2 regions of the Agrobacterium radiobacter genome follow, and region 1 is predicted to be linked to the other one. Evidence: predicted binding sites of a transcription regulator. Region 1 holds the regulator's gene; the other holds the start of a gene.
What was found. Region 1 encodes PhoB, which activates phosphate uptake and scavenging genes when phosphate is short. Its sites were predicted from a motif close to TGTCATNNANCTGTCAT; they were not measured.
Positions count from the first base shown of each region.

Region 1 (14,854 bases):
AATCGTCCAAAGTTACTGTCGTTTTTTTGAGGCTTGGTATCGGCATAGGCAAAGAAGCCGATGCGACAGGGATAGATTGTCCTAAATCAAAGTGATCCAGCGAGTCGTCATAGGCTAGAACCGATGCAATGAGACTGCGGAATGCCGGTTTGATATCTCGCTGCAGCCAACGGTACTGCTCACTATCTGGAAGGATGTTGAGTTGGTATTTCCTGATGAACGTGGCCAACAACTCGTCTTCGGTTTTGTTCGTCGGGATAGGCGTATCGTTATCAATTGCCTTCTGTACCTCCTGATGGCGAGCGATGAATTTCTCGCGATCAGACAAACTGAGCCTGCCTGTTGCGGCAATATCGTGCTTCTTCTTTTCCAGAAGGTCTTTAAAATGGCGTATCAAAGCCGCCCGTATTTCATCGTACCGCATTCCGTATGCAATTCCGTCCTCAACCAACTCCTCACCTATCTGGATCAAGGACCGTGACAAACGCAATGCTTTTCGTGGATCGCGTGTCCGTAGCGAAAGCTTGATCGTTTCGGATTTCTGGCGTGGGTGTAGCTGCTTGGGCAATGGCCAGCGGAAGTAGAATACGCCATGCCGGGACTTGAGAATGTAGGAGGGGATAAACAAAGAAATGTCTCACCGAAATGTCCCACCTGCGGAAACCGGTATTCAAGTCTTTGATTTTAAAGGAAATGGTGCCGCTTACGTGACTCGAACACGTGACCCCGTCATTACGAATGACGTGCTCTACCAACTGAGCTAAAGCGGCCCGATTGTGACCCGTTTGTTGCGGATCAGCTTCATGGCGGGCTGATACAGGCAATGCTGACGGATTTCAAGCCTTGAATGTGCCGGTTTTGAAATTTCCGCAAAAAGCTTTGCCTGTCCGTTGTTTGGCGGTGGCGTCAGCCTTTCCCGCAGATGCGGTTTTTGGCCGTTTCATATTCATTTGCCAGACGATCGACGAGTGCTGCCACGGGTTCCACCGTTTTCACCGCGCCGATGCCTTGCCCTGCGCCCCAGATGTCCTTCCAGGCCTTTGCGCCACCGGTGGCGGTTTCAAAGTCCATCTTCGAGGGGTCGGCTTCGGGCAGATTGTCGGGGTCCATGCCGGAGGCGACGATCGAGCTTTTCAGGTAGTTTCCGTGCACGCCCGTGAAATAGTTCGAATAAACGATATCCTTGGCCTGGGCTTCCACAATCGCCTGCTTGTAACCTTCGGAAGCGCGCGCTTCCTGAGTGGCGATGAAGGGGGTGCCGATATAGGCCATGTCAGCACCCATGGCCTGCGCGGCGAGAATGGAGCCGCCATTGGCGATGGCGCCGGCCAACAGCAGCGGGCCGTCGAACCACTCGCGGATTTCCTGAACGAGGGCGAAGGGCGAAAGTGTGCCCGCATGTCCGCCGGCACCCGCCGCGACCGCAATCAGCCCATCCGCACCCTTGCGGATGGCAGAGCGGGCATGGCGGTCGTTGATGACGTCATGTAGCACGATGCCGCCATAGGAATGCACGGCTGCATTGACCTCTGGCACCGCGCCAAGCGAAGAAATCACCACCGGCACTTTGTATTTCACGCAAAGGCCGAGATCGTGTTCCAGCCGCCGGTTGGACATGTGCACGATCTGGTTGACCGCGAAGGGTGCGGCCGGGCGCTCGGGATTGGCACGGTTGTGCGCGTCGAGTTCCTCGGTGATCATCGCCAGCCACTCGTCGAGCTGGCTTTCGGGTCGCGCGTTGAGCGCCGGGAAAGCGCCGATGACGCCGGCCTTGCATTGCGCCAGCGTCAGTTGCGGATGTGAAATAATGAATAGCGGTGATGCTATGACCGGAAGACGCAGATTGTCTTTCAGCACGGACGGTAGCATGTCTCCTCCCACGAATTACGTTTACGCGCACGTAAGTCAATATCGCGTTCGGGAGCAGATTGAAAGCGAAAACAGCGTGGCACTTGCATCTCGAATCTGCGTTCGTAGCGCCACAATGGATCGATTTTCCTGAAAGCAATCCGGTCTTTATCATAAACGAAGCTTGCGGAGGGGCGGTATAGCCGTTACCGAATCGTGAACCCATGGCGCAGCGCCGCATATTTTTTGCAAAGCGTAATAGAACAAGGATCGGTCGTGAGCGGACTGGAAACGGCAATTAGAAATGCTCTGGAAAAATCGGACAGATCGAACGCCGAAGTTCGTGCACGGATTTACCAATCGTCCCGTCAGGCGCTGGAAGCAGGCCTGCGCAAGCAGGGGATAGACGATCCGCAGGTCGTCGCCCAGCAGCGGCAGCGGCTTGAAGGCCTGATCCACCAGATCGAGAATGAAGAGCGCAACAGTCTTCTGGACAGGGTGGAGCAGCAATTGCGCCCACCAGCACCGGAAAGTCCGGCGCAGGATGATCACGCGGTCGATCCCGTTTCGCAGGCGCCTCACCACGGCGATTTGGGTGTTGAGCCGGAACTGCGCGGTGAAACGCGCGATGTGCAGCCGGGTGCTGCCGTTGCTCCGGCGCCGCTGAATGCGGGGCAGCGCAATGGAAAGCCGCCGAAGAGAGGCTCCCGCGCCAGCGACTCCTCGCTTGCTTTCCGTCCGGAGGGCGCGGTTGGCCGTCGCAAGCGCCGGGGGCTTTTTGCCCGGCTTTTTATCTATGTGACGCTTCTGGCTTTTATCGGTTTCGGCGCCTGGTGGGTTTATTCTTCCGGCCTCCTGCTGTCTCCGGAGCAACGTGATACCAGCGTACCCAATCCGCCGGCGCAGGTGCAGGCGGAGGATTTCAACGGGACGGAGCCTGCGCCGAGCCTTTCCGCCGGCCGCGGTTTTTCCGATGACTGGGTTGAGGTCTTCAATGCGGAGCGTGGTAGTTCGGGCGTTTCGGCCGGCCAGCGCGCCAATGTCGAAAACATCGCCACACCCGCCGGCAAGGCTATAAAGATAACCTCGAGAAGTGTGGCGCAGGATGGCGCCGTCAGCGTCGAGGTTCCGGTGGAGGTGATGCGGGATATGGCGGGCAAGTCCTCGACCATTTCTATCACTTTGCAATCCTCCAGCGACCGGCAGACCCAGGTTTCAGTCGCCTGCGATTTCGCCACATTGGGCGATTGCTCCCGCCACCGCTTCACCGCCACGGCCGAGCGCGCGGACATGCTGCTGAACACGACATTCGAACGATCTCTCGCCCCCAATGCGCCGGGGAAAATCTTCATCAACAGCGATATCGACGGCAGCGGCCGCCCGATCAATCTTTATTCCGTGCGCATTCTGCCGGGCCAGTAACGGAAAAACGACAGGCGCCTCGAGTGGCGGCGCCTGTCATCGTCTTCCGGTCTCATTTGAGAAAATCCGGTCCTGATCCCAATATCTTGTCGTCGATTTCGCCGATCGCCTTCTCGTCTTTACCCTCATAGTCGAGCGTAAGAAGAATGTGACGGATGAGGTTCACCCGCGTGCGGCGCTTGTCGTTGGCGCGCACCACGGTCCAGGGGGCGGCATCGGTGTGGGTCTTTTCCAGCATCTCGTCGCGCTTTTGCGTATAGTCGTCCCATTTCGTCAGCGCGGCTATGTCCATATCCGAAAGCTTCCAGCATTTCAGCGGGCTGTGGCGGCGATCATGGAAGCGCTCGATCTGCGTTTCGCGACCGATGTCGAGCCAGAATTTGAAAAGATTGATGTCTTCATGGGCCAGCATCTTTTCCAGACGCGGCGTTTCCTTGAGGAAGAGCTTGTGTTCTTCCGGCGTGCAGAAACCCATGACCGGCTCGACCCCGGCGCGGTTATACCATGAGCGGTCGAAGAGAACGAATTCGCCGGCGGTCGGAAAATGCGAGATATAGCGCTGGAAATACCATTGGCCGCGCTCGGTTTCCGTGGGTTTGGTGAGCGCCACCACGCGGGCATAGCGGGGGTTGAGATAGGCCCGGGCCGCGAAGATCGCGCCACCCTTGCCCGCCGCATCGCGGCCTTCGAAAACCGCCATGACCCTTTTGCCGGTCGCCTGCAGCCAGAACTGAACCTTGACCAGTTCCACCTGCAGCGCCTCGAGAGCGGTGTCGTAGTCCTCCCGCTTCATCTTCTTGTCGTAGGGAAAATTGCCGGCGGAAAGTTTCTTTTCCTCAACCCATTCAGGAAGAACCGGATTGTCGATGTCGAAGCTGCGCAGTTTGCCGCCAATGGTGATCTCGACCGTCCGCTTCTTCGTTTCTTCGCCCATGGGTTCCTCCAGATGTTGTTGTGTAAAGGCAACTCGCCGCCAATGAGTTCACATCCATTGCCAGAATTCAAGTGAAACAGGACCGGTTGACCGGGATGCGGCGGCGGGAGCGATTGCCGCGTCGATTTTGCGCATATACGTTGTGGAAAATGCGCGATGATGAATCTCTGTCATGAAGCTGGCCTATGAGATTTCGATGCGCTGTCAGATGAGAATGGAAAGAGCAGGCTGAAATGGCAGTCATGAAAGGCGATGGTGGATTAAGGCTTTTGGGAAGGAAGCTCGGCCGGAACTGGTTGCCCGTTCTCATCGTCAGCATGCTCGCCATCGTGGCCGTTGCGGAACTCCATACACCCTATATGCCCGCCGCCCTTTGGCTTTGCGCCGTCATTGCCATTCTGGCCGTTGCGGAGGGCCCGGCGGCCGCCTCCGCAAAGGACGGAGTTGCGGCGGCGGAGACGGATGAGCCGGAAGTGCCCGGCGAAAACGTCATTTCGGGCGTAAGGGCGGGCCTCGCGGTTCTGGATACCCCCGTTTTCATTCTCGACAAGAACGCCAGCGTGCTGTTTCAGAACGGTGCTGCCGAACGCGCCTTCGGCCAGCTGCTTGCCGGTGCACATATTTCCGCCCGGCTGCGCTCTCCCGGCCTGCTGGATGTCATTCGCGAAACCATCACCACCGGCCAACCCAACCAGGTCGAACATTCGGAGCGCTTTCCTTCCGAACGGGTCTTTATCGTCCGCATCGCCCGTGCGGATGTAGGAGAGGGGGCCAGTCCGCCGTTCTACATCCTGTCGTTCCGCGACGTTTCGGAGCTTCGTCGCATCGACCGCATGCGTAGCGACTTCGTCGCCAATGCGAGCCATGAATTGCGCACCCCGCTCGCCTCGCTCCGCGGTTTCATCGAAACCATGCAGGGGCCGGCGCGCAACGACCCGAAGGCACAAGAGCGTTTCCTTGCCATCATGCTGGATCAGGCAACCCGCATGAGCAGGCTGGTGGACGATCTCATGTCCCTTTCGCGGCTGGAACTGCGCGCAAACATCGCGCCCGACCAGAAAGTCAATCTCGTTCCCGTCATCGGCCATGTGCGCGATACGCTGCTGCCCCTTGCCGACGAGCTTGATGTAACCATCACGCTGCACCTGCCGGACCGGCCGGCGGAAGTGCAGGGGGATCGCGACGAACTGGTGCAGGTATTCCAGAACCTAGTTGAAAATGCTTGCAAATATGGTCAGGAAGGCAAGGTCGTGGATGTCTGGCTGCGCGCCGAACCCGGCAAGCCGGTGGAGGTGAGTGTCATCGACAAGGGGCCGGGCATTCCCGCCGAACATGTGCCGCGCCTGACGGAGCGTTTTTATCGTGTCAGCGTCGCCGACAGCCGCTCGAAAAAGGGCACGGGCCTCGGGCTTGCCATCGTCAAGCACATCCTCACTCGCCACCGCGCCCGCCTCATCATTAAATCGGAATTGGGCAGCGGCACGGACTTCACCGTAAGATTCTGACATAAAATATGCATCTGCTTTTAACGTCGTGAATATTTATAAATTAAATCAGTAATTTAGACTGTCACAAATCTTTCGTCAAAGTGACATAAAAGGATGTGGCTACGGTGGTTAAGAAAAGGTCGCCGAGCGCAAGCTAAGAGCGAGTGTCGCTATCGGCTGCGTCCACAACAAAGCCCACGACGGGAGAGACAAATGAACATCGTTAAATTTTCCGCAGCAGCTCTGGTGGCTTCTGTCGCCTTCGCTGGCGCCGCCGCTGCTCGCGACCAGATCCAGGTTGCCGGTTCCTCCACGGTTCTGCCCTACGCCAAGATCGTTGCCGAGACTTTTGCCGAAACCTTCCCGAACTTCAAGGCTCCGGTTGTTGAGTCCGGCGGCACGGGCGGTGGTCTGAAGGCATTCTGCTCGGGCGTGGGCGAAGGCACCATCGACATTGCAAACGCTTCGCGCAAGATCAAGAGTGACGAACTGGCTGCCTGTAAGGCTGCTGGCGTCACCGACGTTCAGGAAGTGAAGATCGGTTACGACGGTATCGTCTTTGCGATGGACTCTTCCAACAAGGACATCAAGCTCGAGCCGAAGGATCTTTACCTCGCTCTCGCTGCTGAAGTCGTCAAGGACGGCAAGCTCGTTGCCAACCCCTACAAGAAGTGGTCGGAAATCAACAAGGAACTGCCTGACGTAGCGATCGCCGCTTACATCCCGGGCTCCAAGCACGGCACGCGCGAAGTCTTCGAAGAGAAGATCATGGCTGACGGCTGCAAGGAAGCCGGTGCCACCGATGTCATCAAGACGCTCATCACCGACGCCAAGCAGGCTGCTGCAAAGTGCGTTGCAGTCCGTAAGGACGGCGCAGCTGTCGACATCGACGGCGACTACACCGAAACGCTCGCTCGTATCGATGCCAACAAGACCGGCCTTGGCGTTTTCGGCCTGGCTTTCTATGAAAACAACGCTGACCGTCTGAAGGTCGCAACCGTTTCGGGCGTCGTTCCGTCCACCGAAACCGTTGCCAGCGGCAAGTACCCGGTTTCCCGCCCGCTGTTCTTCTACGTGAAGAAGGCTCACCTGGGCGTTATCCCGGGCCTTAAGGAATATGTCGAGTTCTTCGTTTCCGACGAGATGATCGGCCCGGATTCCCCGCTCGCCAACTACGGCCTGGTTGCCGCCCCGGACGCAGAGCGCGAAGAAATCCGCTCGAAGTTCTCGGCCGGTTCCACGATGTAATAGAAAGAGGGGTGCGGCTCTGCCGTGCCCCTCATTCCGCTTCGCTGAGGCCGTTATCCGCGGTTGACAGTTCCTACTCATCGCCATCCACATGATTGTCGATGGATTACAGATGGATAGGATGTATCAACCTTGACGCTTGCCAGACGATGATACAGTCAGGCGGCAGGCATCATGGGATGGTCCAGCGGTCTCGTTTTGATGACTTTTTGATTTGCCCGATATCGCACCGTGCTCTTGAGGCACGCCGAGGGAACTCTAATGAACACATCGATCCTTTTGCTGATACTGGCGCTCATCGGCATCGGCAGCTATCTGCTCGGCAGCCGCCGCGCCGTTGCCCTGTCTGGTGGTCGCCCCTCCAGCATGCATTCCCGTGCCGGTTATCACGGCTCTTACGCGGTCGTCTGGGCTGTTTTGCCCGCGGCGTTCATTCTCTGTGCCTGGCTCGTTATCAGCCCCCTGTTCGTCACATCGGCGGTGCGCGGTAATTTCCCCGAGGACGTGCGGGCGCAATCCGAAGCGCAGCAGAGCCTGACCTATGGTATGGTGACCTCCATCGCCCGCGGTCTTCAGCGGCTGACGCCGGAAGAAACCGCTCAGGTTGAGGCCGATACGGCTGCGGTCCGGCCTCTTCTGGCATCGAAGGGTGTGGCGATCGCCGGTGATCCCGAGCGCTTCATGGTTGATGCCGCCCAGACGCTCAACGGCATGACCTCCACCAGCCGCATCGCGATGATTGCCGTCGTGCTGCTGGCCGCGCTCGGCGGCGGCGCCTATGCGCTGCGTGCGATCGCGCCGCGCTTCCGGGCGCGCAACCAGGTCGAGAAGGTCATTCTCGCTGCCCTGCTCGTCGCCTCGTCCATCGCTATCCTCACGACCATCGGTATCGTCCTGTCGATGCTGACGGAGGCGATCCAGTTCTTCACCATGGTCCCGGCGCACCAGTTCTTCTTCGGAACGGTATGGGATCCGCGTTTTGCGGCAGCCGGTGCGACCGACTCCTCCGGCCAGTTCGGCCTGATCCCGCTGCTCGCAGGTACGCTTTACATCGGCTTCGTCGCCATGCTGGTCGCGGTTCCCGTGGGTCTGTTTTCGGCGATCTATATGTCCGAATATGCCTCGCCGCGTCTGCGCTCCGTGGCAAAGCCGCTGCTCGAAGTGCTCGCCGGCATCCCCACCATCGTCTACGGCTTCTTCGCGCTGACGACGGTTGGTCCTTTCCTCAGAGACATTTCCACGCAGATCAATGGTCTGGCGACGGGTAATTACGCCAACTTCATCCAGGCGCAGAGCGTCATCACCGCCGGCTTCGTCATGGGCATCATGCTGATCCCCTATGTCTCGTCGCTGTCGGACGATATCATCACCGCCGTGCCACGCTCGCTGCGTGACGGTTCCCTCGGTCTCGGCGCTACACGGTCCGAAACCATCAAGAGGGTCATCGTTCCCGCCGCTCTTCCCGGCATCGTCGGCGCTGTGCTGATGACGGCATCGCGCGCCATCGGCGAAACCATGATCGTGGTTCTCGCGGCCGGCGTTGCGGCCCGTCTGCAGCTCAATCCATTCGAGCCCATGACCACCGTGACGGTCAAGATCGTCAGCCAGCTGACCGGCGACCTTGAATTCACCTCGCCGCAGACGCTGGTCGCCTTTGCGCTCGGCATCACGCTTTTCGCCATCACGCTTTGCCTGAATATCTACGCGCTTTACATCGTGCGCAAATACCGGGAGCAATATGAATGACCGACATCGTCTCTCCCGCAGCCGGCGCGAACGCCGCGAACAGGGCCACGCGCCGTGATATCGGCATCAAGCGCCGTTATGCCGCCGAACGCCGCTTCCGTGCTTACGGCATGGCAGCGATTTCCTTCGGCCTCATCTTTCTCTTCCTGCTGCTTTTCTCGGTGGTTTCCAAGGGTTACACTGCCTTCCAGCAGACGATGATCACCGTTCCGGTCGAGTTTTCCGAACAGATCATCGATCCGAAAAATGAGCGCGCCACCAATCCGGCGAAGCTGATGACGGCCAATTATCCCGTTGTTGCCCGTGACGCGGTCGCCAAGGTCCTTGGTGTTGCGCCGACGGACCGCGCCGGTCTTCGTGCCGTCAACCTCTTGATCTCCGACAGCGTGCGCACGCAGCTTCGCGACATCGTCGTCGCCGATCCCGCCGTCATCGGCACCACGCGCACGGTCACGCTTCTGGCCTCGGGCGACGTCGACAGCGCCTTCAAGGGCCAGGTCGATATGACCGCCGATGAAGCCAATCGCCGTATCTCGAACCAGCAGCTCGGCTGGATGAACCAGCTCGCCGAAAGCGGCCAGCTCGGCAAACATTTCAACACCGGCATTTTCGTCAACGGCGCTTCGAGCCGTCCGGAAGCGGCGGGTGTCGGCGTGGCGCTGATCGGTTCCTTCTACATGATGCTGATCGTGCTGGTGCTGTCATTGCCGATCGGCGTTGCGGCCTCGATCTATCTCGAGGAATTCGCCCCGAAGAACCGTCTGACGGATCTTATCGAGGTGAATATCAACAATCTCGCGGCTGTTCCTTCGATCGTTTACGGTCTGCTCGGCCTCTCCGTCTTCATCAACTTCATGGGCTTTCCGCGCTCGGCTTCGCTGGTCGGCGGTCTTGTCCTGACGCTGATGACCCTGCCGACGATCATCATCGCGACCCGCGCTGCCCTGAAAGCCGTGCCGCCGTCTATCCGCGCCGCAGCCCTCGGCCTCGGCGCTTCCAAGATGCAGACGATCTTCCACCATGTGCTGCCGCTCGCCATGCCGGGCATTCTGACCGGCACCATCATCGGTCTCGCCCACGCGCTGGGCGAAACGGCGCCGCTGCTCCTGATCGGCATGGTGGCATTCGTTGCGAATTACCCGACGACGCCGATGGATCCGTCCACGGCCCTGCCGGTGCAGATTTACATGTGGGCGAACGAAGCCGAGCGCGCCTTTGTCGAAAGGACATCCGGCGCTATCATCATCCTGCTTTTGTTCCTCATCGTCATGAATGTTGGCGCAATCCTGTTGCGTCGCCGCTTCGAGCGGCGCTGGTAGAGGGAGATTGAGCAATGAACATGTTGTCGGAAGCAGCAGTTGAAAAGGCGCTGGACAAGAAAATGAATGAAGTCTCATACAAGATGATCGGCAAGGACGTTTCGGTTTATTACGGCGAAAAGCGCGCGCTTTACGACGTGAACCTCAACGTTCGGGAAAATACGGTGACCGCGCTTATCGGCCCGTCCGGCTGCGGTAAATCCACCTTCCTGCGCACCCTGAACCGTATGAACGACACGATCGACGGTTGCCGGGTCACCGGCAAGATCACGCTCGATACCGACGATATCTACGATCAGGCGATCGACGTTGTGGAATTGCGCGCCCGCGTCGGCATGGTGTTCCAGAAGCCGAACCCCTTCCCGAAGTCGATCTACGAGAACATCGCCTATGGCCCGCGTATCCACGGCCTTGCCCGCAACAAGGCGGATATGGACCAGATCGTCGAGCACAGCCTGCAGAAGGCGGGTCTCTGGAACGAAGTGAAGGATCGCCTGTTGGAGTCCGGCACCGGCCTTTCCGGCGGTCAGCAGCAGCGCCTGTGCATCGCGCGCGCGGTTGCCGTCAGCCCGGAAGTGATCCTGATGGACGAGCCCTGCTCGGCGCTGGACCCGATCGCGACCGCCAAGGTCGAGGAATTGATTCACGAGCTGCGTACCAATTACACGATCGTCATCGTTACGCACTCCATGCAGCAGGCGGCGCGTGTTTCCCAGCGCACGGCCATGTTCCACCTTGGTCATCTTGTCGAAGAAAACGAAACCGACAAGATGTTCACCAATCCGGACGACCAGCGCACGCAGGACTACATCATGGGCCGCTTCGGCTGATCCCGGCCGGCGCTTTATCGAAACCGAACAAGACTGGTGCCTCTGCCGTGCCCGCTTCCGGGTACGCGCATGCAGGCCAAGCCGGAGGACTAGACCATGACACAGACAACGACCCATTCGCATATCCTGTCGGCCTATGACGACGAACTGAAATTCCTGACGCGCCGCATCGCCGAAATGGGCGGTCTCGCGGAACAGATGTGTGCCGATGCCGTGCGTGCGCTCGTCAATTCCGACGCCGCGCTCGCTCAGAAGGTCATTTCCGATGACGCGATCCTCGATCATTCCGAGCGCGAGATCGGCGACAAGGCCATCGTCACCATCGCCAGACGCCAGCCGATGGCGGCCGACCTTCGCGAGATCATCGGCACGCTGCGTATCGCCGGCGACCTTGAACGCGTTGGCGACCTTGGCAAGAACACTGCCAAGCGTGTGATCGCGGTTGCCGGAACCGGTGTGCCGCGCAAGCTCGCCCGCGGCATAGAGCACCTGTCGGAGCTTGCGCTGGTGCAGCTCAAGGAAGTCCTCGACGTCTATTCCACGCGTTCCGCCGAGAAGGCCAATGCCATCCGCGAGCGCGACGAGGAAATCGACGCCATGTATACGTCGCTCTTCCGTGAGCTTCTGACCTACATGATGGAAGATCCGCGCAACATCACCACCTGCACGCATCTTCTGTTCTGCGCCAAGAACATCGAGCGTATCGGCGACCACGCCACCAATATCGCCGAGACGATCTATTACATGACCACCGGCAGCCAGCCGGAAGGTGAGCGTCCGAAGGACGACAGTTCCAACACGCTCGGTTCGGTGACCGAGTAACAGACGAGCAGCGGCTTGCGGAGTTAGCATATGGTGCCCAAGATTGCAGTTGTGGAAGACGAGGAAGCGCTGAGCGTCCTCCTTCGTTACAATCTCGAGGCTGAGGGATATGACGTCGACACGATACCCCGTGGAGACGAAGCAGAAATCAGGCTGCAGGAACGTATTCCGGACCTTCTTATCCTGGATTGGATGCTTCCCGGCGTTTCCGGTATCGAACTGTGCCGTCGGCTCAGAATGCGGCCGGAAACAGAACGCCTGCCCATCATCATGCTGACGGCGCGCGGCGAAGAAAGCGAACGGGTTCGCGGCCTTGCCACCGGCGCCGACGACTATGTCGTCAAGCCGTTTTCGACACCGGAACTCATGGCCCGGGTCAAGGCCATGCTGCGCCGGGCCCGTCCCGAGGTTCTCTCCTCGGTGCTGAAGTGCGGTGATATCGAGCTGGATCGCGAGACCCATCGCGTTCACCGCAAGAGCCGCGAAGTGCGCCTCGGCCCGACGGAGTTCCGCCTGCTGGAATTCCTGATGACCTCTCCAGGCCGGGTTTTCTCCCGCTCGCAATTGCTGGATGGCGTGTGGGGTCACGATATCTATGTGGATGAGCGCACCGTCGACGTGCATGTCGGGCGCCTGCGCAAAGCGCTCAATTTTTCGCATATGCAGGATGTCATCCGTACCGTGCGCGGCGCCGGATATTCGATGGAAGCCTGAGCAAGACTCGACCGACGAGTTACACTCGGGGCAACATCCCGCCAAAAACCGAAAGGCCCGAAACCGGAATGGTGTCGGGCCTTTCGGTTTTTGGACGTCCCCAACCACGACGGCTTCATCCTTCTTGATGGGATGACGGACAATTGGCTGAAATCCCGCCCGCTCAATCGGGATTGTGGGTCGGGTTCGACAGCGATGGAGGATAGGGTTCGGCGCTTCGCCCGTGAGTTGACCCCCGGAACCGCCTGAATTTTGTCATAAAAAAACGGGCCCGAAGGCCCGTAGTTTTTGAGTGTCGAATGCGTGCCGCAACACTCAAGCCTTGCGGCGCTCGCTTACCGGCTGATAGGCGAGTTTCGCATGGAACTTGCAATAGGGCGAAGATTCCAGCGCTTCACAACCGCAGAAATGGAAATCATCCTTCAGCGGATCGCCGACCGGCCACTTGCAGGTGCGCTCCGTCAGTTCCGTCAGCGTCAGGCGACGGGAAATCGGCGAGACCACGTTTTTGGAAGGAACGTAATCGAGAACCTGTGCGGTCTCGATGTCGATCTCCTCATTCAGCGCGGTTGCCGCGTTCGAACGGGTGAGAATCCGCGCCGGCGCTGCATTGACGCGGCCTGCAAAGGTTGTCGCGCGTGGGGCAGGTGCAGCGGTGCGCTTGGGCGCAGAGCGCGCCGAAGTGACCGGACCGCCAGCCTTGACGCGTCCCGGCAGATTGAGGCGATGGACCTTGCCGATCACGGCATTACGGCTGACGCCGCCGAGCTGCGCTGCAATCTGGCTGGCGCTAAGGCCCTCGGACCATAATTTCTTGAGTTTCTCGACTCGTTCGTCTGTCCAGTTCATGCCGCTTCTCCGCTCGTCGCGTATAATGTCGGCAGAATCCTTCTCCGTCTCGCGGGCGTGCCGCGAGCGTGGTTTCTGCCGGATTTTTGGTGACTAGTTCCGCCGCAATGCAGTCTAGTAATTAGCGATTAACCTAGTGCCACGCAGACTCCGTGGCAAGAGTCGCGGGATTCATCTCGAATCGATTTTCCGGTTTTCCCCAACTTGCTGGCGAGTTGAGTCTGAAAGGCAACACCTTGGGCCTCGCAGGCCGCCACCTACTAGGGCTTGAGAAGCCCGGGAAATACGGACTTTTGTTGACATCGGCAGGCGAAGTGACAATAGTGCCCCTGCCGCCGCGAGGCGGCATTTTTGATTTTCAGGCGAGGGATAACCCCCAGAGCCTATTGACAACCGTCTGACAGCGCATCTGCGCAAGGAGTGATACAGCCATGGCCGAAGCCGCCGCGCCATTGTTCGATACGTTTGCAAGAGCCCCCCTGCGCTTCGAGCGAGGCGAGGGCGTCTGGCTGTTCACGGAGAGCGGCGAACGATATCTGGATTTTGCGGCCGGCGTAGCGGTCAATTCGCTGGGCCACGCCCATCCGCACCTCGTGGAAGCGATCAAGACCCAGGCCGAGAAGGTCTGGCACGTCTCAAACCTTTATGAAGTGCCGGGCCAGGAAAAGCTCGCCAAGCGCCTGACGGAAGCGACCTTCGCAGACAAGGTCTTCTTCACCAATTCCGGTGCGGAAGCGCTGGAATGCGCGATCAAGACCGCGCGACGTTATCATTATTCCAAGGGGCATCCGGAAAAGTTCCGGATCATCACCTTCGAAGGCGCCTTTCATGGGCGTACGCTGGCAACGATCGCCGCCGGCGGCCAGCAGAAATATCTCGAAGGTTTCGGTCCCAAGGTCGAAGGTTTCGACCAGGTGCCCTTCGGTGACGTTGATGCGCTGAAAGCCGCCATCACGGCCGAGACGGCTGCACTTCTGATCGAGCCCATTCAGGGCGAGGGCGGCATCCGTGCGCCCAGCAAGGAATTCCTGCAGCTGCTGCGGTCGCTCTGCGATGAGCATGGCATGCTGCTGATTTTCGATGAGGTCCAGACCGGCGTCGGCCGCACGGGCAAGCTGTTTGCCTATGAGCAGACGGGTGTCGCGCCCGATATCATGGCGGTGGCCAAGGGTATCGGCGGCGGTTTCCCGCTCGGCGCATGCCTTGCGACGGCGGATGCCGCTTCCGGCATGACGGCGGGCGTGCACGGCACCACCTATGGCGGCAACCCGCTGGCCATGGCTGTGGGCAATGCCGTGCTCGATGTCGTCCTCTCCGAGGGCTTTCTGGAGAAGGTCCGTGATGTCGCGCTGGTCTTCCGCCAGGGCCTTGCTTCGCTGAAGGATCGTTATCCTGATGTCATCGAGGAAATTCGCGGCGAAGGCCTGCTTCTCGGCATCAAGGCGAAGGTCCCGTCGGGCGAACTGCTGCAGGCCATGCGCGGCGAGCATCTGCTCGGCGTGCCCGCGGGCGACAACGTCATCCGTCTCCTGCCGCCGCTCGTTACCACGGCGGAAGAAGCCCGTGAGGGGCTGGCACGCGTGGAAGCGGCCGCCGCTTCCCTGACAGCGAAACAGGCAAAAATCGCCTGAGGAA
Region 1 covers NZ_JBEGHX010000001.1:103,978-118,831, forward strand. The annotation lists gene MRBLRC7O_RS00495 (DUF6538 domain-containing protein) at 1-628, opposite strand, end outside; tRNA gene MRBLRC7O_RS00500 (tRNA-Thr) at 695-770, opposite strand; gene MRBLRC7O_RS00505 (NAD(P)H-dependent flavin oxidoreductase) at 907-1,869, opposite strand; gene MRBLRC7O_RS00510 (hypothetical protein) at 2,125-3,270, shown strand; gene ppk2 (polyphosphate kinase 2) at 3,323-4,204, opposite strand; gene phoR (phosphate regulon sensor histidine kinase PhoR) at 4,447-5,709, shown strand; gene MRBLRC7O_RS00525 (substrate-binding domain-containing protein) at 5,905-6,939, shown strand; gene pstC (phosphate ABC transporter permease subunit PstC) at 7,201-8,685, shown strand; gene pstA (phosphate ABC transporter permease PstA) at 8,682-10,004, shown strand; gene pstB (phosphate ABC transporter ATP-binding protein PstB) at 10,019-10,834, shown strand; gene phoU (phosphate signaling complex protein PhoU) at 10,931-11,656, shown strand; gene phoB (phosphate regulon transcriptional regulator PhoB) at 11,687-12,370, shown strand; gene MRBLRC7O_RS00555 (GcrA family cell cycle regulator) at 12,686-13,219, opposite strand; gene MRBLRC7O_RS00560 (aspartate aminotransferase family protein) at 13,651-14,850, shown strand.

Region 2 (14,854 bases), 750 kb from region 1:
GCGACGCCGATCAAGGAAGGCGGTCAGTTCCGCCTGGCCGGCCGCATTGAGAAAAAGGCCGGCGACGAGGTGCTGGTGCATGAATTCGTGCGCGCCGATGTCTTCAGCAGCCTGGACGATGCGGTGGAGTTCACGATCCGCAAAGCGAAGCTCATCATCGATCAGAACGGCGCATCGCTTTTCCCAGGAAAATGATGACGTTTTCTTGCCCCGCACATTAAGATTCCGTTGTTTGCTTCGGCCTATCGTCTCTGAAGGGCATGGAGTCGCGCCAATCAACCCGCGCGACGTGAATCGATAAGGCATGTGCCGATGCAATGGGCAAATCTGGCCCTCTTTTTGACGGAGGCCATCGTCTATTTTTCGGTAATGACGGCCTTCCTTCATTACCGGCATATTCTCGGCATCGGTGTTTTTCTCACCGCGCTGGGCGTCATGCATTTTCTGGAAACCTATCTGGCGGCCGTCTTTTACGTGCAGCTGCCTTTCGGCGTGGCGTCGCCCGGTTCCTCGATCCTTTTTGCCGGCAAGCTGATGATGATCCTCATGCTCTATATGCGCGAGGATGCTGCGGTGGTGCGCCAGCCGATCTATGGCCTTTTTCTCGGCAACATATTGACCGTCATCATGGCCCAGATCATCCGCTTTCATCAGACGGTGGCGATCGTGCCCGGGCAGTCTGTCAGTACCGGCTTTCTGGACGAGATGGGTGTGCTGATGGTCTGGGGCACCAGTCTGCTTTACATCGACGCCATCGCCATCATCCTGTTTTATGAAAAACTGGGGCGGTATCTGCAGCGCCATATCGTCCTGCGTTTCGGCATCTGCGGTGTCGTCATCCTCAGCCTCGATCAGGCGGGTTTTTACGGTGCGCTGCGACTTCTGTTCAACGCGCCGGTCGATGTGTTTTATGATGGCTGGAAGGCGAAGATGGCGGCCGTCGCGGTCTATTCGCTGCTCTTCGCCATCTATCTGTGGCTGACATCGGCCAAGGGCCGTTTCCTGATACGCCGCAACATTGCGGATGTCTTCAACGATCTGACCTTCCGTGAGCGCTACGAAGAGCTGTTATCTCGCTCCGGACGCGACATGCTGACGGGTGTTTCGGACCGCGCCCGCATGGAGCTCGACGCGCCCTCCATCGTGCTTGACTGCGCCGAGAAGAGGCGGGCGATCAGCGTGCTTATCGTCGATATCGACCATTTCAAGACTGTCAACGATACGTTCGGCCATCTGCGGGGCGATGAAATTCTTCGGGAATTCGCAGCAGTCATGAAGCGGTCGGTTCAACCACATGGCCATCTCTACCGTTTCGGCGGCGAGGAATTTGTGGCCCTGCTTCCGGCGATGACACACGAGGCCGCACTTGCCTTTTCCGAAGGTCTGCGTGCCGCCGTGCTGACGGGTCTGCGCCGGCCCGACGGAACGCCCCTGACTGTCAGTATCGGTGTCGCGACCGGTCTGGAGGATGGGCGAGTATTCCTCGAACTTCTTTCCGAAGCCGACTCGCGGCTCTATGCGGCAAAAAATAACGGCCGGGATCAGGTCCACGGCCGTTACGGAATGTGGGTCGGCTGATACCTTGCCGGTATCAGCCTCCATTCAATTGTCTCAGGCGGCCTGCGCCAGCTCTTCAACCTTGGCTTCGGCGGCGGCCACAGCCTTTTCGACGGCTTCCGGACCAAATGCCAGGCCTTCGACATAGATGACTTCCACATCCGTCATACCCATGAAGCCGAGAACGGTCTTGAGGTAGGGAACGGCATGGTTCATCGATACGGCCGGGCCTTCGGAATAAACGCCGGCGGCGGCCAGCACGATGTAGACCTTCTTGCCGGTGGCAAGGCCAACCGGGCCGGTTTCGGTGTATTTGAAGGTCTGGCCGGCGCGGGCGACGTTGTCGATCCACGACTTCAGGCCGGAATAGATGTTGAAGTTGATGAGGCCGGTGCCGATGACGACCGTGTCGGCTGCAAGAAGCTCTGTAACCAGCTTGTCGGAATAATCGGCGGCAACCGCTTCTTCGGCGGTGCGCTGGTCGGCCGGCTTGCGGATCGCTGCGGTCTTGACGGTGTCGAGGTGCGGGATCGGGTCAGCGGCGAGATCGCGGTGGACAAGGGTGTTGGAAGCCGACTTGGCCTTCAGCTTGTTTGCGAGCTCACCCGAAAACTTGTTGGAAACCGATTCGTCGCCACGCGGGCTGGAGGTGATGAGCAGAATGTTGGACATGGTCTTTCCTTGCATAAGCGATGAATTGACGGGCGCCTTGGGAGGGCGGGAGAGCACGATGCCCTTCCTTTGCGCTCTATATGAAAAATTACTGCCATCAAGAAAACTGTGATAATATGGAAGCAATCTATCGATGAAATGGATGGAACATGGACGCGAACCCGACGCTCGACCAATTGCAGGTGTTTTTGACGGTTGCCGAGACCGGCAGCTTTTCCGCTGCGTCACGGGCGCTCAATCGCGCGCAGTCGGTGGTCAGCTACACGATTGCCAATCTCGAGGCGCAGCTTGAAGTCACGCTGTTTGAGCGCAGCGGCGTGCGCCAGCCGAAACTGACGGATGAGGGCCGCGCCATGCTTGAGGATGCAAGGCGCATCGTCGCCGGCCTGCAGGAGATGCGCGCCCGCGCCAAAGGGTTGAAGCAGGGGCTTGAGGCGGAACTCTCGGTCGCCATCAGTACCATGGTGCCAGCGGAGGCCGTGGTGGCCGTGCTGCGCGATTTTCGCACACAGTTCCCGACCGTCACCCTCAGCCTCAATGTCGGCGAATTGGGCATGGTCATGGATATGGTGCTCTCCCGCAAGGCAGGCATCGGCATCGGCGGGGCGATGCTGCGCCAGGATGATGAGCTCGTTGTCGAAAAGGTGGGCCATTCCTTCATGTTGCCCGTCGTCGCGTCGGATCACCCGCTGGCGCAGATCGAGCGGCCTCTGGTTCTCGCAGACGTGCGCGAGGAGGTCCAGCTTGTTGTCACCGATGCATCGGGCCTCACCAAGGGCCGCGATTTCAATGTTCTCTCTTACAAGACATGGCGGGTCAGCGACATCGCCACGAAATACCAGCTCATCAAGGGTGGTCTTGGCTGGGGCGGTCTGCCCGCATCGATCGTGCGCAATGATCTGACCAATGGCAGCCTGAAAGCGCTTGAGCTGGAGGCCTATGAGCAGGGCGAATATCCGCTCTTTGCGCTGCGGCGGGTGGATTCACCGGCAGGCCCCGCAGGCCAGTGGCTTGCCGAAGCATTTCAGCAGCGCCTGTCTGCCTGCCCGAACCACAAGGGTTTCAACGGGATGCTTGCGGCCAGCAAGCAGAGGACCATTGCTGTCGCCGCTGAGTGACAGTCTCGCCCTCCCGGCCGGTTTCAGCCGGGAGGGCGAAGCTTTTAGAGAACCAGACGGAACTTCGCGAAACCTTCCGCGCCGTCACCGGCATCCTCGATTTTCGCGCCCTTGATATCTGCCGCATAGTGGCGGCCCTTGGGGCCGGTCTCGAAGATCGCCGTGGTATTGGCGACAGGCGCGAAGGACCAGTTGGCATCCGCAGACGGGTTGATGGTGCCCTGATCGATGATATAGCGCACGATCACGTCGCGGTTGGTATCGGGCGCCACGAAGATCACCTTGTCGCCGGCGATATCGGGGAATTTGCCGCCGCCGCTTGCCCGGTAATTATTGGTGGCGACCACGAATTTCTGCTCGGGATCGATCGGCTTGCCTTCAAATTGCAGGTTGACGATGCGGTTGCTATCAGGGTTGACGGCCTTGCCGTCCTTGTCGAATTTCGCCGGTTTGGAAATGTCGATCTGATAGGTCACACCGTCGATGACATCGAAATTATAGGACGGGAAATCCGCGTTCAGCAGCGGCGCATCCTTTGCGCCGGCCTCAACCGTGTTGAACATGCCGGCCGACATTTCCAGCCAGTTCTTCACCTGCGCGCCGTTGATCAGCACCGCCTGCACCGTGTTGGGGTAGAGATAGAGATCGGCGACGTTCTTGATGGCGATGTCACCGGCGGGGACATCGGTGTAATAATCCGCGCCGCCGCGGCCGCCCGACTTGAAGGGTGCTGCTGCCGAAAGCACGGGCAGATCCTTGTATTGTCCTTCCTTCAGCATGTCCTTGATATACCAGGTCTGGGCATTGGAAACGATCTGCACGGATGGATCGTCCGCTACCAGTGCGAAATAGGAATAGAGCGGCGCGGAGGTTTTACCGACCGGACGGCGCACATAGGCAAGTGCCGCCTCATGATCGGCCTTGGCGGCGGCGAGGACTTCCGCTTTATCCGTGAAATCGGCGACGACCTTGCGGTTTTCGTCACGATGATAGATCGGCCGGGCCTCGGAGGTGAAGTCGACGATCTTCCAGCTTTTGCCGTCCTTTTCAAGCAGCAGGTCGATGAGGCCCATATGCGAGCCCCAGAAACCGGCCATCACCGCCGGCTTGCCCATCAGCGTGCCCTTGACCGCATCCGCACCCTCAATGCCGTCCCAGGTCTTCGGACCGGGGAAAACGAGATGCTGGTGGCCGGTGAAGATGGCGTCGACGCCTTCGACGGCAGCCAGATAAAGCGAGGCGTTTTCCATGCGCTCCGTCTGGCCCTTGCCGTCGATGCCGGAATGGGAAAGGGCGATGATGATATCGGCGCCTTCTTCCTTCATGACAGGCACCCAGGCTTTCGCAGCCTCGACGATGTCACGCGTCTGCGCCTTGCCCTCGAGGTTCTTGGAATCCCACATCATGATCTGCGGCGGCACGAAGCCGATGATGCCGACCTTGACCGGGCTCGTCACGCCGCCGCCGTCGCGGATCTGCTTTTCCAGAATGACATAGGGCTTGAAGAACAGCTCGTCGTTTTTCGGATCGGAAGCAAGCTGGCCCTTGGTGAGGTTGGCGCAGACGTAAGGGAAACCCGCGCCGGCCAGCGTGTTCGACATATAGTCGAGGCCGTAATTGAATTCGTGGTTGCCGAGCGTGCCGCAATCATAACCCAGCACATTCATGGCATTGATCACGGGGTGCTTGTCGCCGGCCTTCATGCCGCGCTCATAGGCGATATAGTCGCCGAGCGGATTGCCCTGCAGGAAGTCGCCATTGTCCACCAGCATCGAGTTACCAGCTTCGGCGCGGATGGTGTCGATGATCGAGGCGGTGCGGGCGAGCCCCATCGTGTCGTTCGGCTTGTCGGCGTAATAATCATAGGGAAAGACATGAACATGGATGTCAGTCGTTTCCATGATGCGCAGATGCGCCTGGTTGGTCGCTGCGCGCGCAGCAAAAGGGTGCAGCAGCACCAGCGCCGAGGAGGCCGCGATGCCGCCCAGAAGCGAACGCCGGGTGATGGGGTGGAGAGCGAGAAGCGACGACATGGGAACTCCTTCGAATGAAGCTTGCTCTGTCATGAAAAACGACAGGGTAGAAGCAATCGCAGAGGAGTCCATCACCAAAATGACAGGCCCGTGACGGATGGGCCTGTTTTCAACCGTTTGATAAATTTTTTGTCGCGGCAGCGCGGCGCGGGTGTCGCCGTACCGGAGAATGCACATCGTCCGCCCTGCGCATTCCTCTTCGCTGGACTAACGGATCAGCGGGCGAGGGTCGGTTTCACGTCTTCATGGAAGAAGCGGAAATAGGAGGAGAGCTGCGCCAGCGTGTTGGTGGAAAGCTTGAGCTGCAGGCCGAGGCGGTTCATGTGCTGCCACTGCACGACGCCTTCGATGAAGCCCAGATCCTCACTCTGCACCTTGACCCGGCTGCCCTTGGCGGCGGCGAAAGGCCCGTCCAGTTCGAGCGCCATCCCCGTCGCCGAAAGATCGACCACGCGTCCCCTGGTCGACTGGCTGAAATAATGCACGGTCGCAAAAATTCTGGTTTTGCTGCGGGGCGCAGTCCGGGTCGCCATATTGAGGTTATTTGTCATGTTGCTGCTCAAATCAATTGTTTCCGATACCATGCATCATGGCGCAAAAAGCTTGAGAGCCGTTTAGTTCTTCTCTTAAAATTGCAGGTAATTGCCGATTATGCTGTGTCGATACGGCACTGATAGCAATTATTACGGGCGGATCGCACATGGACATAAGCGACATCCGCGCGCTCCAGAAGGCGCCGTGCGCGCGACACGATCTCGCCCGTCGCCGTCACCGCGCCGGTGCCGTAGACGATGCGGTCATCGGCTCCATAACCCCGCACGATGTAATCCGGGCTGTCCAGCATCGGCGGGACAGCCTGTGTCTGGGGATAGCGCTCACAGGCCTCGGCATGCAGAAAAACCGGTCCCGTTTCCGCATAAGGCTGTAGCGAGGGGAAAGGCCGGTAGGCGAGGATCAGCATCCCGTCGCCTTCGCCGATCTGGCGAAGGCAGTGGCGGCAGGGCATGCCGCCTGGAGAAACGGCTTTTTCCGGCGGATTGCCATAGGCGTCGGCGGCTCCCGCCCGGAAGGCCTCGGCTTCCTTAGCCGGCATTGCGGTAAAAACGAGATCGGTCATGTCGGGGCCTCCTGGGTTGGGATCGGCGTTGCTTCTTTGCAGCTATGGTCCCGAAACGGATCACTATCCACCCGATTCTTGACAGGCGATGCAACTAGCCCATTGCGTGACTCGTTAGCTTCGGGAATCAGTGACGCTCCTCGTTCCCGGAAGGTCTGATTTTATGTTCCGTCGTTTTCTGGCCGCCGTTCCGCTGGCTTTCGTATCGTTGACGGCTCCGATGCAGGCCGAGGCGCAGGTCGCCTCCGGTCTCGACGGCCTGTCCGACGATCAGCTTCAGCAGGCGGTCAATTTCGTTATCGGCAACGCGATCTTCTCGCTTTATCACGAAGGCGCACGCATGCTGATCTCGGATTTCGGGACAGCGGACACGGCAAGTGTTCAGGCCCCGGCCGATCAGCTGGCCGGCACGCTCATCCTTCAGGCCAATGAGGAATGGCTCGACACCGCGCTCGTCAACGCCACCGACAGCTGGTATCTCGCACGTGAGACGGAGACCCTGCCGGAGCACGAGGCTCCGGTCTTTTCCGCGCTGGTGCCCGACAGGAGCCGCGACCGCAACATGGCCTGCCTGATGGTCGGTCGCGACAAGGATGGTTATGGCGATCTGGCTGCCATGATGGGGCTCAACAATGCCGAGTTCGACAAATGCGCCGCCGCCTATCCCGGCGTTGCGTCGGCCTGGGAGAATTTTCTGAGCACCCACCGCAGCCAGACGCCATCCAGATTTGCCGTCAGCTATGTGCCGCCGCGTGATCCAGAACTTGAGCCCTATGCCATCATGGTCAAGGAATCGAAGATTCTCGATCTCATCAGCCGCAGCTTTGGCGGCTATGGCCTGAAGGGAGACGTCAAGCTGACGGCCAGGTCCTGCGGCCGCCCCGATGTCTACTGGTCAGCCGAAAAGCGCGAAATCACCTATTGCTACGAGCTTGGTAAATTCCAGGCGGAGTTGATTGCCGATCATCTGCTGAACACGGTCACGGAAGACAAGGGGGCCGCCGGCGGCCATATTCCGACGGCGGTCAATCTCGAACGGGAAATCTGAGGTAGATTGCCGGACGCTGGTGATCTGGCCTCCTGAACGGGGAGGAGGCCAGCCACCCCTCAATTGCGCATCGAGATTTCCAGAAGTTCCGTATCGGCGAGCGGCTCCACCCAGGCTTCATAGGTGCCGACGGGCGAAAAGCCCATCATCTGGTAAAGCTGCAACGCGCGCGGATGGTCGAGCGTATTGGTGGTCACCGTCACCCGCTGCGGATTGTCCTGCCAGGCGGCATAAAGCGCCTGCAGGAGGAACCACTTGCCGACACCGGCACCGATCGCCTCTTCGAGCAGGCCGAAATAGGACAGCTCTGTCACCTCGTCGCTCGCCTTGTTCAGTTCGAAGAAACCGGCGGGCGCACCGTTCATATAAAGGACCGTGACGCTGTTTTTTGGATCGCGCAGGATGGCGGAAAGCTCCGCATCGCTCATGCGCATGCGCTTTTGCCAGTGCCAGCGTTTCCCCACCCGCCAGTAGAGATAACGGTAGAAATGCAGGGGAATATTGTTGACCCGCATCAGCGCCGTCTGGATGTTGACGGGGATAGGCAGGCTGACCTTCGGCGGCGCGGTCATTTCGAGCTGCGTCACATGCGCCTTCAGCGGCCCATGCGATACCACGGGAACAGGCTCGGCGGGGCCGGTAACAATAGGCGTATCTTCCAGTCCGCCCCATTCCGACCAGGAACCATCATAGAGCGAATTGTCCTGATGGCCGAGCGATTCAAGCGCCAGCGTAATGACGGCGGCGGTGACGCCCGAGCCGCAGCTCGTCACCACCGGCTTCGTAAGGTCGATGCCGGCATCGGTCACCATCTTGCGGATGGCGGTGAGGTCCTTGAAATGACCGTTCTCGGAAAAGGCGGTCGCGGGCAGGCTGCGCGCGCCGGGCATATGGCCGGAACGCATGCCGGCACGCGGCTCGGCCTCGTCGCCGGTGAAGCGGCCTGCGCCGCGAGCATCGGCGATCTGCTTTTCACCGCTGTCGACGATGCCGCGCATCGTTGACAGCGACGTCACGCGCTTTTCGTTGAAATCGGGTGTGAAGGTTGCGGGTTCGATTTCCGGCGTGCCGGTTTCGAGCGGCCGGCCCTCGCGCTTCCAGCCGTCCAGTCCGCCATCCAGCACATAGGCCTTGCGCACGCCCATCACCCGCAGCATCCACCAGACGCGCGGTGCGGAAAAGAAACCGGGGCCGTCATAGACCACGATCGTGTCGGTATCGCTGAGCCCGAGCTCGCCAGCCTGTTCGGCAAAGAACTCCGGCGAGGGCAGGGAATGCGGCAGGCCGGTCGTATGATCGGCGATCTTGTCCTGATCGAAGAACACGGCGCCGGGCAGGTGACCGGCCGCATATTCTTCCGCGCCGTTGCGTTTATGCGCCGGCAGATACCACGAGGCATCAACGAGACGAAACCCGGCCGTGCCGAGTTGTTTTTCCACCCAGTCCGCCGAAACGACGAAACGGCTCTTATCCGTGCTCACGATGTCTCTCCTGATTTCAGGCAGCAGCTTCAGGCGCGCCGAAACGAATGCGGAACCGCCTGTTCTCCTTGCCCTTTTTTTCTATCTTGGCAATGTGAATATCGCCCACTTCCTGCGTTTCGGAAACATGGGTGCCGCCGCAGGGCTGGCTGTCGATGGCAGAATTTTCGCCGATGCAGACAAGGCTGACCCGGCCGAGGCCCATTGGCGGGCGAACATTCTTGGATTTGACGATGCCCGGATTGGCCTGCAGCTCCTCGTCGGTAATCCATTGCAGGAAGACGGGATGGTTGGCTTTCACCAGGTCCATCAGCTTTGCCGTGACCTCATCCTTGTCGATGGTCTCCGACATATCGAAATCGACACGCGATTCGTCCTCGCCGACGGCAGCTCCGGTGATCGGCCATTGGCAGACAACGGACAGAAGGTGGCAGGCGGTATGCATGCGCATCAGCTTGTAACGGCGTGGCCAGTCTACATGCAGGGTCAGCTTTTCGCCGATCTCGGGGGAAGGCTGGCCTTCGAGCGGCACATGGACAATCACGCTTTTGTCGGCACCGTTTTTGGTGATGCCGAGTTCGATGCGCGACCCGTCTGCCCGCTCGAGAAAGCCGCTATCGCCCGGCTGGCCGCCGGAGGTGGCGTAAAAGCAGGTCTGATCCAGCTCTATGCCGCCATCCTCATGCACCGCCGTGACGATCGCTTCTGCGGTGGAAAGATAAAAATCGTCACGGAACAGGGCATTCACAGGCATTTCGGCATGTCCTCAAACGGTTTCGTACGGAACCGCAATCTCGCTTTTCGTCGCCAGCCACTGTGGAACCGGAAGTCCCTTGGAACGCAGGAAATCCGGATTGAAGAGCTTCGACTGGTAACGATTGCCGTAGTCGCACAATATCGTCACGATTGTATGCCCCGGACCGAGCTCGCGGGCAAGGCGGATTGCGCCGGCAATGTTGATGCCGGAGGAGCCGCCGAGGCACAGACCCTCTTTGGTGACCAGATCGAACAGCACCGGCAGGGCTTCCGCATCCGAAATGCGATAGGAGAAATCCGGCGTGAAACCTTCCAGATTGGCGGTGATGCGCCCCTGTCCGATGCCCTCGGTGATGGAGGAACCTTCCGACTTCAGCACGCCGTGCTTGTAAAATTCGTAAAGGGCGGCGCCTTCGGGATCGGCAAGGCCGATCTTGATGTCAGGATTGAAATCGCGCAGGCCATCGGCAACGCCCGCAAGTGTTCCGCCGGAACCGACCGAGCATATGAAACCATCGACCTTGCCATCCGTCTGGTCCCAGATTTCAGGAGCGGTCGTTTCGATATGGGCCTGACGGTTGGCGATATTGTCGAACTGGTTGGCCCAGATCGCGCCGTTCTCGTCGGTCGCGGCAAGCTGTTTTGCCAGCCGCCCGGAGACCTTTACGTAATTGTTCGGGTTGGAATAGGGGGCTGCCGGAACCTCGACCAGCTTCGCGCCAAGAAGTTTCAGCGCGTCCTTCTTTTCCTGGCTCTGCGTCTCGGGAATGACGATGACCGTCTTGTAGCCGAGCGCATTGGCGACCAGCGACAGGCCGATGCCGGTATTGCCCGCCGTGCCTTCCACAATAGTGCCACCCGGCCGCAACTGCCCGCGCCGTTCGGCGTCGCGGATGATGTAGAGCGCGGCGCGATCCTTCACCGACTGGCCGGGATTGAGGAACTCCGCCTTGCCGAGGATTTCACACCCCGTCGCTTCAGAGGCGGCTTTCAGACGGATGAGCGGCGTATTGCCGATGGCACTGAGCGCAGAGGAGTGAATGGTCATGATTGAGCCTTCTTGTCTGAGCGGAAATTAGGTGCCGTTATGTCCCGTTACAACCGCTTCAAGGCAAGAAATTATCTTCCCGGCTTTGGCTTAGCCACGCAAAATTTTGCCGATACCCAATTTTATGCGTTTTTCTTGACTTCGGCATAGGCGGCAAGCGCTCTTTCCCGCGCCTTTCCATGGTCGACGATCGGCAGCGGATAGGTCTTGCCAAGCTCGATGCCCGCCTTCTTCAAGACCTCTTTGGGCGCCTCGAACGGCTTGTGGATGTATTTCCGGTCGAGCTTTTCAAGCTCCGGCACGAAGCGGCGCACATAGTTGCCATCGGCGTCGAATTTCTCGCCCTGCAGGATGGGGTTGAAAATGCGGAAAAACGGCGAGGCGTCCGCGCCTGAACCCGCCACCCATTGCCAGTTGGCGGCATTTGAGGCCGGGTCGGCATCAACAAGCGTATCGCGGAACCATTTCTCGCCCTTCCGCCAATCGATCAGCAGATGTTTGATGAGGAAGGAGGCAACGATCATGCGCACCCGGTTATGCATGGTGCCGTGTTTCCACAATTGCCGCATGCCGGCATCCACGATCGGATAACCGGTCATGCCGCGCGTCCAGGCCTTGAAGGATGTCTCGTCGTCCCGCCAGCCGAAGGCGTCGAAACTCTCGTTCCAGTTCTTCTCGTCCAACTCAGGGAAATGAAACAGCAGGTGATAGCAGAACTCCCGCCAGACGATTTCCTTGCGGAAACGGCTGATATCGTTTGAGGCGATATGCCGGGAAAGTCCCTTCGTCGCGTGCCAGACGGTGGCGGGTGATATTTCACCCAGGGCCAGATGCGGCGAGAGCATGGAGGTTGCGTCCTTTGCCGGAAAATCGCGACCTTCTTCATAGCCTTTCAGGGCGCCATCGATGAAATCATCGAGTTTCTCCTGCGCGCCGCCCTCGCCGGGAGCCCAGATGTCGCTGAAGTGTTTCGCCCAGTCTGGTTTAGTGGGCAAGAGCTTCCAATCGGAGAGCTTCTCAGATTCCAGCCATGCCTTCGGCGCTTTCAGGCTCTTCGGCGCGTCCGCCGGCGCATGCGGCTCCTCGCCGCCCTCCAGCGCCCGCCAGAAGGGCGTATAGACCCGGTAGGGACCGCCGGATTTCGTCTGCAGCCGGGATGGCTCGTGCAGCAGGTGCCCGGAAAAACTGCGAACCGTCAGGCCATCGTCGCGCAGCTTCTGCTTCAGCGCCTTGTCTGTCGCCATGCCTGCCGGATCGTAACGGCGGTTCCAGAATACTGCGTCAGCGCCGGTTTCGGATATCAGCTGGCGCAGCGTCTCGCCGGCGTCGCCGCTTGCAAGAACAAGGCGACCGCCGATTTTTTCCAGCGCGGCGGAAAGGCAGGCGAGGGAGTGGTGAAGCCACCATTCCTGCGCGCCGCCGAGCGGGCCGCAGGATTTTTCCCTGACATAGACGGGGATGACGGGGCCGCCATGCTCCACGGCGGCAAGCAGGGCAAGATTGTCCGAAAGGCGCAGGTCCTTGCGGAACCAGACGATGGCGGGGGAGGCTGTTGTCGGCATGAAAGGACCCGGTTCACTTCCGCTTGAACGAGTGTTGAGACGCTTTGTTCCGCAAATCGGCTAGAATGGAAAGATGGAGGTACATGGTTTCTCGAGGGTTATTTTTTCGCCCTTGAAACCGCTGATGAAGGGAACCAACTGGAGGGGCCGGCGTTTGTCGCGGGTTAATAGAGCATGGAAGTGCAATCAATGTTGCTGAACGACGTTAAGTGGGAAAAGCCGGTTACCATCTCCCTTGAAAACGGTGCTCCCCGGATTTTCAATGGCGTTTACGAAGCCTTCGATTTTCTTCAGCACGAATGGCCCGAACGTGGCGACAAGGCGCATGAACAGGCGCTGCGTCTGTGCCGCGCCTCGCTGATGGGCGATGTGGCGGGAGAAATCGCCCGCACGGCCTTCGTTGCCGCCAGCCGGCAGGCGCAATGCCTTGTCGAAGAGCAGGGCAAAATCGCATCCTGAGCGGATTTTCAGGACTGACGTGTAAAAGGCCACCCGCCAAAAACGGGTGGCCTTGTTTGTTGAGAGGCAGGAAACGGGTTGTTTCGAATGCGGGATATGGCATCGTGCATGCGAAAAGGCGAATGAGTGACGGCAATGAGCAACAACTACGGCTATATTGTTTTTCCGACGGCCCTCGGCCATTGCGGCCTTGCCTGGGCGGGGCGCGGTATCGCGCGTCTGCAATTGCCCAGCCCTGACGCCGGTGAGACCGAAAAACTTCTCCAGAAGCGCCTGCCATCCGCCTGCATTGCCGTTCCGGAAACACGCACGCGTGAGGTGATTGCAATGATCACCCGTTATTTCGGCGGCGAGCAGATCGATTTTACGACCGTCGAACTCGATCTCGCCGGACAGGAGCGATTTTTCCTCGATGTTTACGCCGTTGCGCGGCAGATCGGCTGGGGCGACACCACGACCTATGGCGGCATCGTAAAGACGCTTGGCCTTGGCATGGAAAAGGCCCGCGATGTTGGTCAGGCCATGGCGAAAAATCCGGTACCGCTGATCATTCCCTGCCACCGGGTTCTCGCTGCCGGCGGCAGGCTTGGCGGCTTCTCCGCACCGGGCGGAACCACCACCAAATTGCGCATGCTGGATCTCGAAAATGCCGGCCGCAGCCGCGCCGATGAGGCGCAGGGCAGCCTGTTCTGAAGCAATGACAGATCAGCGCACATGAATAGGTGTCTGATTTCTGCCCATTTCTCGTCAAATTGTCGCTAAATTGTCACAATACACGGGCGCCCTCTAACATAAGGGCGAGACGTTTGAGAGTATCCGCGTTAATTCTATCCGTTGCCTTGTCTTTTACAGTCGTTGCATCGGCCTCGGCCGGCATGCTGAACCAGGCGGAAAAATACACCGGGCTGCACGAGTCCAAGAACAACAAGAGCCTCAAGAATATTCTTGGCGCAAATCCCCGCAGCACCCCATGGTGCGGCCTTTTCCTGCATGCTGTCGCCAGCAAGGCCGGCCGGCAGTCTCCCAAATCCTATGGATTTGCAAAGTCCTGGACATCCTTCGGTTATGCCGTTCCGGTGGGCCAGGCCAAGCCGGGCGATGTCGTTGTCATTCGCAACGGCCGCGGTTATCACGCCGGCATTTTGAAAAGCATGAGCGGCAAGACCGCCCAGATCCTCGGCGGCAATCAGTCCGGCCGGGTGCAGGTGTCGAACTTCAATCGCAAGGCCATCGTGTCGGTCCGTCGATAAAATCTCCAGACATTCCTTTGATAAAGGCGGGCTTTGACCCGCCTTTTCCATTTTCGGCCTATGGCTGCTCTCTGGTGCCCGGCGCCGCCTCGCGCTGATCGTCGTCCTCAAGGTCCGTAGCGACGATGAAGGCATCCTCATGCTGCCTTGCCGCCTGCCGGCGGGCACGCAGGCTCATGCTCTCGTCCGGGTAAATCTCGCCATCCTTTGCTTTCAGCTCGCTGTCGGTTTCGAAACGCGCGACATCCTCGTCGCGAATATCAAGCGGTTCGGTTTTCGGCTTTTGCGGGGTGTTCATGAAATGGTCTCCTGCGGGTTTCTGCAGGGCAAACGATCCGCGGTCGACAACGGTTCCCTTTCACGCGGAAATGCTCACCCGCGACGAAACCGCGCGGAACAAACTCTGGCTTTTTTTGTTTTTTCAGTGGCACAATCAAAACCGGTGCAACACGAAGAGGGAGGTCCGTTATGAGCCATGACCGCGAAGCCGTAATCCGTGAAAAAGCGCGCGCAATATGGGAGAGGGAAGGAAGACCCGACGGGCATCATGAAAGACACTGGATTGAGGCAGAACGGGAACTTTCCGCAGATGCGGAAGCGGCAAAGTCCAAAAGCGGGAATGGCGTGAAGAAGCCAGGTGCCGCGAAGGCGTCAGCGGAGAAGGGACCTGCGAAGAAGACGCCAGCGAAAAAGGCAGCCTCGGCAAAGGCCAAATCCCCGGCGGTAAAATCGCTTGAGAAGGAGCAGAAATCT
Region 2 covers NZ_JBEGHX010000001.1:858,905-873,758, forward strand. The annotation lists gene MRBLRC7O_RS04245 (HlyU family transcriptional regulator) at 1-195, shown strand, start outside; gene MRBLRC7O_RS04250 (GGDEF domain-containing protein) at 313-1,578, shown strand; gene MRBLRC7O_RS04255 (FMN-dependent NADH-azoreductase) at 1,612-2,229, opposite strand; gene MRBLRC7O_RS04260 (LysR family transcriptional regulator) at 2,379-3,347, shown strand; gene MRBLRC7O_RS04265 (bifunctional 2',3'-cyclic-nucleotide 2'-phosphodiesterase/3'-nucleotidase) at 3,392-5,380, opposite strand; gene MRBLRC7O_RS04270 (PilZ domain-containing protein) at 5,596-5,931, opposite strand; gene MRBLRC7O_RS04275 (DUF1203 domain-containing protein) at 6,030-6,497, opposite strand; gene MRBLRC7O_RS04280 (DUF4344 domain-containing metallopeptidase) at 6,661-7,545, shown strand; gene sseA (3-mercaptopyruvate sulfurtransferase) at 7,605-9,026, opposite strand; gene MRBLRC7O_RS04290 (alanyl-tRNA editing protein) at 9,043-9,780, opposite strand; gene MRBLRC7O_RS04295 (cysteine synthase A) at 9,793-10,830, opposite strand; gene MRBLRC7O_RS04300 (cryptochrome/photolyase family protein) at 10,953-12,392, opposite strand; gene MRBLRC7O_RS04305 (DUF982 domain-containing protein) at 12,582-12,851, shown strand; gene MRBLRC7O_RS04310 (methylated-DNA--[protein]-cysteine S-methyltransferase) at 12,987-13,544, shown strand; gene MRBLRC7O_RS04315 (TIGR02594 family protein) at 13,658-14,101, shown strand; gene MRBLRC7O_RS04320 (hypothetical protein) at 14,160-14,399, opposite strand; gene MRBLRC7O_RS04325 (DUF2934 domain-containing protein) at 14,570-14,854, shown strand, end outside.
Region 2: the regulator PhoB is predicted to act here: its motif matches at 5,460-5,476, upstream of MRBLRC7O_RS04265 (bifunctional 2',3'-cyclic-nucleotide 2'-phosphodiesterase/3'-nucleotidase).